3 regions of the Ureibacillus endophyticus genome follow, and region 3 is predicted to be linked to each of the others. Evidence: riboswitches for the same ligand, from Rfam matches in the RefSeq annotation. Region 3 holds a riboswitch; each other region holds the start of a gene.
What was found. A riboswitch is a leader RNA that binds a small molecule or an ion and turns the genes downstream of it on or off. The one in region 3 is predicted to bind cobalamin.
Positions count from the first base shown of each region.

Region 1: linked by a shared signal. The riboswitch ahead of NKR20_RS10110 (glutaredoxin family protein) and the one ahead of NKR20_RS01735 (ABC transporter substrate-binding protein) in region 3 are both predicted to bind cobalamin.
Region 2: linked by a shared signal. The riboswitch ahead of cobJ (precorrin-3B C(17)-methyltransferase) and the one ahead of NKR20_RS01735 (ABC transporter substrate-binding protein) in region 3 are both predicted to bind cobalamin.

Region 1 covers NZ_JAMYWW010000001.1:2,063,615-2,066,897, forward strand. Annotated here, with positions in the region: gene nrdE (class 1b ribonucleoside-diphosphate reductase subunit alpha) at 1-928, opposite strand, end outside; gene nrdI (class Ib ribonucleoside-diphosphate reductase assembly flavoprotein NrdI) at 903-1,280, opposite strand; gene NKR20_RS10110 (glutaredoxin family protein) at 1,277-1,501, opposite strand; cobalamin riboswitch at 1,633-1,812, opposite strand; gene NKR20_RS10115 (hypothetical protein) at 1,953-2,165, shown strand; gene NKR20_RS10120 (branched-chain amino acid aminotransferase) at 2,270-3,283, opposite strand, start outside.
Region 2 covers NZ_JAMYWW010000001.1:1,409,827-1,413,109, reverse strand. Annotated here, with positions in the region: gene cobK (precorrin-6A reductase) at 1-196, opposite strand, end outside; gene cobJ (precorrin-3B C(17)-methyltransferase) at 207-1,922, opposite strand; cobalamin riboswitch at 2,061-2,243, opposite strand; gene NKR20_RS06855 (hypothetical protein) at 2,521-2,664, shown strand.
Region 3 covers NZ_JAMYWW010000001.1:350,335-353,617, forward strand. Annotated here, with positions in the region: gene NKR20_RS01725 (sigma-70 family RNA polymerase sigma factor) at 1-420, opposite strand, end outside; gene NKR20_RS01730 (hypothetical protein) at 583-1,125, shown strand; cobalamin riboswitch at 1,196-1,398, shown strand; gene NKR20_RS01735 (ABC transporter substrate-binding protein) at 1,545-2,537, shown strand; gene NKR20_RS01740 (FecCD family ABC transporter permease) at 2,500-3,283, shown strand, end outside.

The sequences.
Region 1 (3,283 bases), 1.7 Mb from region 3:
TTCTTTTACCATATTCTCTATAAATATCATAAGGACTAAATAAAACGATATCTTTATCTCTTTTCATTAACTCAAAAAATATATTTGGAATGATAATACCTGTGGATAAAGTAGCTAGACGAATTTTATCATCGGCATTTGGTTTTTTTGATGAAATAAAGCTTTCGATATCCCCATGGAATATATTTAAATAGGCGACCCCCGAACCATTCCGTTGTCCAAGTTGATTGGAGTAACTAAAGGAATTTTCCAACAGTTTTGCTACCGGTATGACCCCACTTGCTCGGTTTATGATTCCTTTAATCGGGTCGCCTAATGGTCGTAAATCTGTTAAATTAACCCCAACCCCTCCACCTAGTCGTGAAAGTTCTAAACAATAGCCAATATTTTCAGCGATGCTATTCATCGTGTCGTCCATTGATAATTTAAAACAACTAACAAGCTCTCCCCTTGCCTTTTTCCCACTGTTTAATGCAGTTGGTGTGGCTGGTTGGTAAGCTTCCATAATTGCTTCTACTGCTCTTTCTGCAAGTTCTTTATCTCCTTGCGCTAAATAGAGAGCGATAATAACAATACGATCTTCATATTTTTCTAGTATTTCTTCCCCATCTCTACTTTTCATGGCATACGCGTCATAAAACTTGCTTGCACTCATAAACGAAGGAAACCGGAAGTTATATTCATAGGCTTTTTTATACAATTTTTTAATAAAATTTATATCGTATAAATCCAAAAATTCACGTTCATAATATCCTTCATCTACTAAATATCGAATCTTTTCTTCTATATCAATAAAATAACGTAAACGCACATTTACGTACTCTAAAAAATAACGTCGGGTTGCTTCTCGATCTTTTTCTAATTCTAATAAACCTGTTCGACTATATTGATTCAGCACTTCATTATTTAGTTTCAAGTATGATTTCATTCAAAACCCTCATTTCATAAAACAGTTGGATAGCTTCGTAGTCTGCAGGATATCCGCGCAAGTCAATTTTTCTAACTAATGGAATGGTGTAAAGGGATGCAATTTTATCTCCTGCAACGCCAAAATTATTACCGAAATTTCGATTGCCACTGACAACAACACCCTTACAATGTTGAGCATTCCTCGCTAAAAACCTCGCAACTTTTTCAGGTATTTGTCCTAATCCATCGGTATAGGTCATTAATAAATATGGTTGTTGTAGTACTAAACCTTCTTTAATTTCTTGTTTATCGCCGTTTAATTTTGAGGCAATATACCGAACATTTCCGGTACGACTTGCAAAGACAATCACGAAATACTCAGCTCGATTTTGCTCATTATGTCATTGAGATTACCAGAAAATAAACCATCCATTTCGATTACTGGTACGGTTAGAAAACCGGCATCAAGTATCTTTTCTTTTGCGCATTCATCATGGTCGATGTTAATAGTTTCAAAGGCTATTCCTGCTCGTATGAGTTCTGATTTAATCCATAAGCATTTTGGACATACTGTTTTTGTATAAAGTTTCATCAATTTAATCCCTCTCCTTTTCGTAAAGGGGAAATAAAAAAAGCTACCTCTTCGAAAAGAGATAGCAATAAAATGGAAACGATTGATGTAAAAATGGTACCGTCTCCATTTCTCAATCCCCGAAGAAATGTTTTGAGTGTTTTTACTTGGCAGGTCTCCTGGCTTCGCTTCATCCGCGGATTCCCTTCCCATGCAAAATGCACAGTGGTAATTGAATCTTCGTCAGCTTTACAGTTGCGGGGACAGCGCCGGAATCTCACCGGCTTCCCTATTAAACTACATGTAGTAGTACCAATTAAAAACGAACACAATATATAGTTTTTATTACTGATGTTAAGTGTATCAGAGTTAGTTACCTCTGTAAATGGTATTTTAGGTATATTATAGTGAACAAATTGAAAAGCATAAAATTTTCATCAATGCACACCTTAACCATTAGGAGGTGAGCAGCTTGAGTAGAAATAGAAATAATAAAAAAACGCTGAATGAACGAAATCATAATCCATTTGAAACTTATAAACACTTACACAGAAACACTACAAGTCATCAAGATAACCCAGAAGATAACACGGCAGAAATTGCAGAAGAATTTGATTCTAAAGTAAAGAATAAAAACAATGCAACAAACCACGATAAAGATCAACAATCGAATAAAAGAGAATAGTTTAGAAAAAGGTGAGATCTTTGTGCTCGCCTTTTTAATTTTGAATATTCTCCTCTATAAAAAAAATCGCAGCTACCTTTGTTAGTAGCTACGATTCCACTATTTTATAAACGAATTGTCCACCCAAAAGTATCTTCAATTTTTCCTGTTTGAATGCCAGTTAATGTATCATATAACATTTGAGAAACTTCACCGATTTCGCCATTGTTAATGATATATTTTACTTCTAAATATTTTAACTCGCCAACTGGTGAAATAACCGCTGCTGTCCCTGTTCCGAAAACTTCTTCTAAAGTTCCGTTATTGTGAGCTTCTACAACTTCATCAATAGAAATACGGCGTTCTTCAACCGGAATATTTTTTGATTTTAATACTTGGATCATTGAGTCACGAGTAATACCAGGTAAAATACTACCGTTTAATTCAGGAGTAATAACTGTTCCGTTAATTTTAAAGAAGATGTTCATACTACCAACTTCTTCAACATAACGGTTTTCTTTACCATCTAACCATAATGTTTGAGAGTACCCTTCACGATCTGCAATTTCTTGACCTTTTAGTGCACTTGCATAGTTACCACCAGTTTTCGCTTCACCAGTACCACCTTTTACGGCACGAACAAATTGTTGCTCTACCATAATTTTTACTGGGTTAATTCCCTCTTTATAGTAAGAGCCTGATGGAGACATGATGATTATAAATTTATAATTTTTTGCAGGATGTACTCCTAAATGTTCTTCTGTTGCAATAATAAATGGACGGATATAAAGAGAAGTACCTGGAGCACTTGGTACCCATTCACGGTCCACATTCACTAATTGTTTTAAAGCCTCTAATGCATACTCTTCGTCAATTTTTGGAATACATAAACGATCATTTGAATGATTAAGACGAGCAAAATTACGTTCTGGACGGAATAATAAAATATCATTATCTACCGTTACATAAGCTTTTAACCCTTCAAATACAGATTGTCCATAGTGGAAAATCATTGCAGATGGGTCAAGGGAAATTGGTTGATATGGAATAATACGACCATCATGCCAGCCAATACCTTCTGTATATTCTAATACAAACATATGGTCAGTAAAGTAATTTCCGAAACCAAGTTCGTCTGC
Region 2 (3,283 bases), 1.1 Mb from region 3:
TTGTCACCTTTTTTTCATGAATTAAGGTCACCATATCTTCTACTGATAGTCGACCTACGTGATAGTCAATACCGGCATCTCTTAAACTATCAGCTGCAGAAGTTGTAACAACAGTCGCCAATAACTTATGTCCCTGTTTTTGAAGTTCCATTGCAAGTTCACGTGCATCACTTGTCCCTGCGAGAAATAAAATCATGCCACCCCTCCTAATCGCCACATGGTGCCTCTTCAATCTTAATTTTGCAGCTCATATCTTGATATTCAAACTGTCCAATTTTTTTCACCCGTTTAAAATATTTAAATAAACGTTCATTGGGATGTGCGTTTTGTTTATATTCCTCAATGATTTTGGTTAGCAATGGTATCAATGCATCAGGTGCGATTCCCTCTGCAACAGGTTGTGCAGCATGAGCTGTTCTTCCTACTGGTTTTGATCCAATAAATAAATCAAATTTCTTTTTACGATAAACAATTCCAATATCATCAAACACCGCACGATAGCAAGCCATCCCACAGCCATTAAAGCCTACATGTAATTCTTTCGGTAACTTCATACCACCAAGTGAATCCATAATTTCTTCAGCATATGGAATGGAATCAGCTTTTTCCCCATTGCAAAAATCGCATGCTTTTACATTTAGTACGTCTCCAATTGGAAGAACATACAATCCTGTTTCACGTAATCTATTTACTATGAATTCTGGATTTTCAGTTGGAATCTTCACATAGAAACGATGATCTGGTGTGTATTCAAATGTACCGTTTTCCCCAACTATCTCAGCAATCACCTGCATTTGCTTAGGAGTAATCACTTTGTTTGCAACCCCAGGGGAAATCGCAAACTCAAAAATCGATTCAATCGATTGTTGCACTAAAAATTCTGACTTTACTGGTTCCTTTGTAATACAAGCTAAAGCCATTCTTGCCATTTCAAGTGATGAAATATTATTTTGAGTTTGTTCGAATTTTGATTGGGATTTTAAATTTGTTTCTAATGTTGCGATTCCAGCCGTTTTCACAGACTGGTTGTTAATTAAGTTTTTTTTTATAGGCTCAATTCTTTCAAAGCCTGATTTCGCTACTCCTGTTTCTTGATCAAGTGCCCATGGTTCTGCTTCTTTTTTCAAACGTTGGTGAGGTTTCCAAATTTGCTTTTCCTCTCCAAGGGTATATTTACGTTGATAGCCACGGGGTGTAATAATTTTATTATCATAAAAGAATGTCGATGAGTTCCCTACTACAACCGTTGTTAACATCCCTATATCATGTTCTAACATCTCTGCTAAGTTCGTTAGCACAATATTCTGATTCTCGCGATAAGCACTTTTCACCAAACCGACTGGTGTTTCAGATGAGCGATACTTCAATAAAATCTGCTGTGCTTCTACAATTTGACGTGTTCTACGCCCTGATTTCGGATTGTAAAAGGCGATTACAAAATCTGCCATAGCGGCTGCTTCAATACGCTTTTCAATAACTGTCCACGGAGTTAAGTGGTCACTTAAACTAATAGTGCAAGAGTCATGCATCACAGGGGCTCCAAGTAAACTTGCACAAGAGTTGATAGCCGAAATACCTGGAACCACTTCAACTTCTATTCCTGTTGCTTCTGTCCAACCTTTTTCAATCAGCACTTCATATACAAGTCCTGCCATTCCATACACACCCGAATCACCACTTGAAATAACAGATACAATATTTCCTGCCTCTGCTTGCTTCACTGCTTGTTGTGCTCGTGAAACTTCCTCTGTCATTCCCGTGCTTACAATGGTTTTTGCAGTTACTAAATGCCGAATTAATTCAACGTACGTCTTATAACCCATTATGTGATCACTTTGTTGAAGTGCATCTACAGCGCGCTTTGTAATATGATCCCTATCTCCAGGTCCGAAGCCGACAACAAAGATTTTTCCTTTTTGCATCCAAACACCCTCCGATTTACAATAAAAAATGCCCGTACTCACCTTTAACAGGTAGGTACGGGCACGTGAAATTTACATACAAAAGTATAAAAAAACACAAAAACACAAGGTTTCGCCTGTACTTTTCCCTCCGAAAAGTAAGTATCGTTTAAATAAGCAGGTTTCCTGACTTAAGCATCATCTTACTCCTACACCTTCCCGATTTCTCAGTGGTATGTTGTAGTTTCATCAGCCATTACAGTAGCGGGGGCTGTACTAGATTTTCACTAGTTTCCCTTTTAACTCTTACGTAATAAGAGCACTTATTTAAATTGCATATTTATTAAATTAATTAATAAAGTACCATACTATTCTATAAATAGAAACAATTTTTTATTGCTTAAGTAAATATTGTGTAAAACACCTTATTATTTGAATCCAAAGAGAAACATCAGAAAACTTTCAAAACCATAATATTACTAAATTCTATTTATAGTTTTTGTATAAAATAAAAAATAATAATTAATCCAACTGCTCTTTCAATTGTAAATATCAAGTATAGATTTTTAGCAAATTTTCCACACTTGTAACAGTACTTACGAAAAAGGATGTGATGATTTTGGAAAAAACAAAATTTGCTGATTTAAATGAACAGCAACTCAAAGAAATAAAACAGCTAGAGGAAAAATTAGATGTAACGCTAATTGCATATGATAGTTCTGTATTAGATGATCAAAATCAATTTGACAAGGCAGCTAATTAGATTGGACTCGACTTAGTGTTTGGGACAAAAGGTGGTTTTTAAAATTTATTTAGAAATATAGTGATGAAAATCTGCTATTAAGAAAAAGTTGATTGGAATGGAGTGTGGCTAAGTGTAGCTGACGGCATTCGCCTTTCGCTACAGAGCCAAGCTTCCTGCGGGAATAGCAAATTTATTTGCGACGAAAGCGTAAGCGACAGGAGCACTGAGCCGAAAATCCATTTTCGCCGGCCATTGACGGCAAAAATTAGTTGAGGCCATGCCCGCGGAAAGCGTCCACACGGAATGGAAATCCACGTTCTTCAGATCAAAAAGACACCATTTTTCAAGTTAGAAAAATAATGTCTTTTTAGTTTTGTCCCAACCCCTTTTTGTTTTTATACTACCTATAATGATATTCAATAAATGCACCCTTTAATCTTAAAGATAAAGATAAATACCTTTCAATTCGAGACATATAACAACTAACAACAGAACATTATGTACCAACTATTCTTTTTCTTTAACAGTAGAATCAGTATTTAGTAGCGTTTCATTCTGTTGGTTTAAGAAGGTGGATTGACGTTACTAGCTTTGACATTTTGTGAAGATAAATTTTGAGGTACTTAATAGACAATTG
Region 3 (3,283 bases):
CCTTAACTTTGTTGGAAGTGCGAGTACTTTTTGAAACAATTCTTCATTTTCTTCACTTACTAAAAATTTTGACTCCGATGAATGACTACTACCTTTAAAAAATGATTGAAGTTTATCCCGATAATAAATATTTCGGTAAGACCAGCTTTTTAAATAATCTTTGCACTTATTAACCGTAATCCGATAAATCCATGTTTTATAAGTGGATCGTTGTTCGAAATTTTGAAGGTGCTTGTAACAACTTATAAATACTTCCTGCGAAATATCTTCTGCAATTTGTTTTTCTTTTACATACGTAAAGGCCAGTCTCATTACTAAGTCCCCATACTGTTCCATTAACCATTCCAGTTGTTCTTCCTTTGTCGCATGGTTCACTTCCTGGATGGTGGGGGATTTTAAATGTATTAATTTAGCATGCATTTTTAATTCCTCATTTTTGTTTTTATCAGTTAGACGGAGGTGGATAGAATACCGTTCCGTAAACATGTTATAGTAAAATGAAAAAAAGATATATTTGAAACTAATACCAAATCTGGCAATTACATTAATAGAGATATTAAGAGGGAATGTGAGGTATCGAATATGAAAAAACTTTTAGCCGTTAGCAGTCTAGTAGTTTTCTTATGTGGGTGTTCAGATCCTATTTCACTTCCAGAAGATTTAAAGTCAAATTTAGGAAAAGAAGAATTCGTTGAACCAGAGACATCAGAATACACTACATATGTAAAGTCGATTCGAGAATATATGTACTATAGAACACAAGCTGTATTAAATCACGACGTAAACTTGCTTTGGGATAGATATCCGGATTTAAAAAATAATATCGATCAGAAGACGGGAATTAATATCGAAAAAGACGAAATTGATTCGATGGATGATGTTATAGATGCTAACTATAGTATTGAAAGCTACGAACCAATTAAAGTTAAAAGGATTAACGAGCAAGAAGTAATTATACTAGTACATGGTAGCATTTCCTATGTGAAAAAAGACTTCGATGAAGCAGGTGGGGAATACTTGATAGAAGTTAATTTGCAAAAGAAAAGCGACCAATGGACAGTTGTAAAAACGGATGAATACCTCGAACATGAATATAAAGAATGGTTGGAGGAAAGGGAAAAATAACTTGGAAGTAAATTTTTTCTGACATTTACAAATACGTCGCTATCAACTATACTTCACTTTAGAACAAAAATGAATACGATACATATAGGTTTCTTAAATATTCGATTAAGAATGATTTAAGACTAAGAGGGAAGTTGGTGTAAATCCAACACGGTCCCGCCACTGTAAGCGAGTAGGAAGGTTACGCAATATCCACTGTGTTTTATAACATGGGAAGGAGTAACCGACTGTTGATTCGTAAGTCAGGAGACCTGCCTATTATGTAGTTTAAACTTCCTCGAGGAAAGGAATGTTTAAAGCGCAGGTAACCGAACTTAATTTTTGGTTATATACTTCTACATAAACTGCCTTTTTACAAAACGCTTTCCAAGAGGGATGGCGTTTTTTTTATTGTTCTAACGTAGAAGGAGGAATTTGAAATGAAAGAGATTTTCAAAAAGTTGGGACTGTTCACCGCGTTTCTACTGTTAAGTATTGGGTTACTTGCAGGGTGTGGTACGGACGATACTAACACACAAGATGACGCGGATACAAACGCAACTGAAGAAGCTAATGAGAAATCGGGAAATGTGTTCCCAGTAACGATAACAGATGATGCAAATAGGGAAATAACGATTGAAAAAGCACCTGAATCAATTGTTTCCATTCAAACAAGTAATACAGAAATTGCCTTTGCATTAGGGCTTGGAGATAAAATTATTGGTGTATCAGATTATTGTAACTATCCAGCTGAAACAGCCAACATTCAAAAAGTTGGTGGACAAGATATTAATGCAGAGCTTGTTTTAAGTTTAATGCCAGATATGGCGCTTGTAACAGATTATCACTACAATACCCATCCAAAAGTATTGCAACAATTTGAAGATGCAGGAATTAAAGTCATCGTAGTTGGAAGTGCAAGTTCATTTGATGATGTTTACGAGAAAATTAAAATGATTGGTACTGCTACGGGTACAAGTGATAAAGCAGAAGAAATTATTACGGACATGAAAGATCGTCACCAAGCAATCAAAGATAAGGCAATAGCTTCAGTGAAAGAGAAAAAACGTGTTTGGGTAGAAGTTTCACCAGCTCCAGATATTTTTACAACAGGTAAAAATACATTTATGCACGAAATGCTTGAGTCAATTCAAGCAACAAATGTTGCCGAAGACCAAGAAGGTTGGGTGAAATTAAACGAAGAGGAAATCGTTAAATTAAATCCAGATGCCATTATTACAACGTATGGATACTATATTGACAATCCAAGTGAACAAGTGCTTGCGCGGGAAGGATGGGCGGAAGTACCTGCTGTAAAAAACGGAGAGGTATTTGACGTTGATAACGATACGGTTACAAGACCTGGTCCTCGTTTAATTGAAGGAGTCGAGACACTTGCAAAACTTATCTATCCGGAAATTTTTAAACAATAAAACAATTTGGTTATACATTTTTAGCGGAGGGCTCCTACTTTGTACGGGCCTTCTTGGCTTATTTTTAAGTAGTGTGACAGTACCAATAGCAACAATTTTACATATCATTTCAGAAAAAACATTGGGTATGGGTTGGCTACAAGTTATTCCGAAAAATGAAGAAATGATTATTTGGAATATCCGTTTGCCCCGTGTCGTTCTTGCTTTTTGTGTTGGTGCTTCTTTAGCACTAGCAGGGGCAGCTTTCCAGGGGCTATTACGTAACCCATTAGCAGATCCTTATACCATTGGAGTTTCATCCGGGTCCTCACTTGGCGCGGTTCTTGTTTTGTTTTTCCAAGTATCTATTATTGGTTTAGGTAGTTTTACACTGCCAGTAGTTGCCATCGTAAGTGGTTTAACTACTCTACTTGTTGTATTTGGGTTAGTGCAATTAAGTAGTAGAAGTTTGGCAATTGAAACGATTATCTTAGCCGGTATTATTGTTAGCTCCTTTATTGGTGCACTTGTTTCCCTCATTATTTCATTAGGTGACAGAGATGTTATGACACAAATTATTTATTGGTTATATGGAAGTGTCGGTATGAGAGGGTGGGAATACGTTCAACTCATTATTCCATTCATGATAATTGGATCGATTATTTTATTTTATCATTATCGTGAACTAAATGCGTTAGCTCTTGGGGAGGAAACTGCCGATCATATTGGTGTGAATGTAAAAAGAGGAAAAGCTTTTATATTAGTAG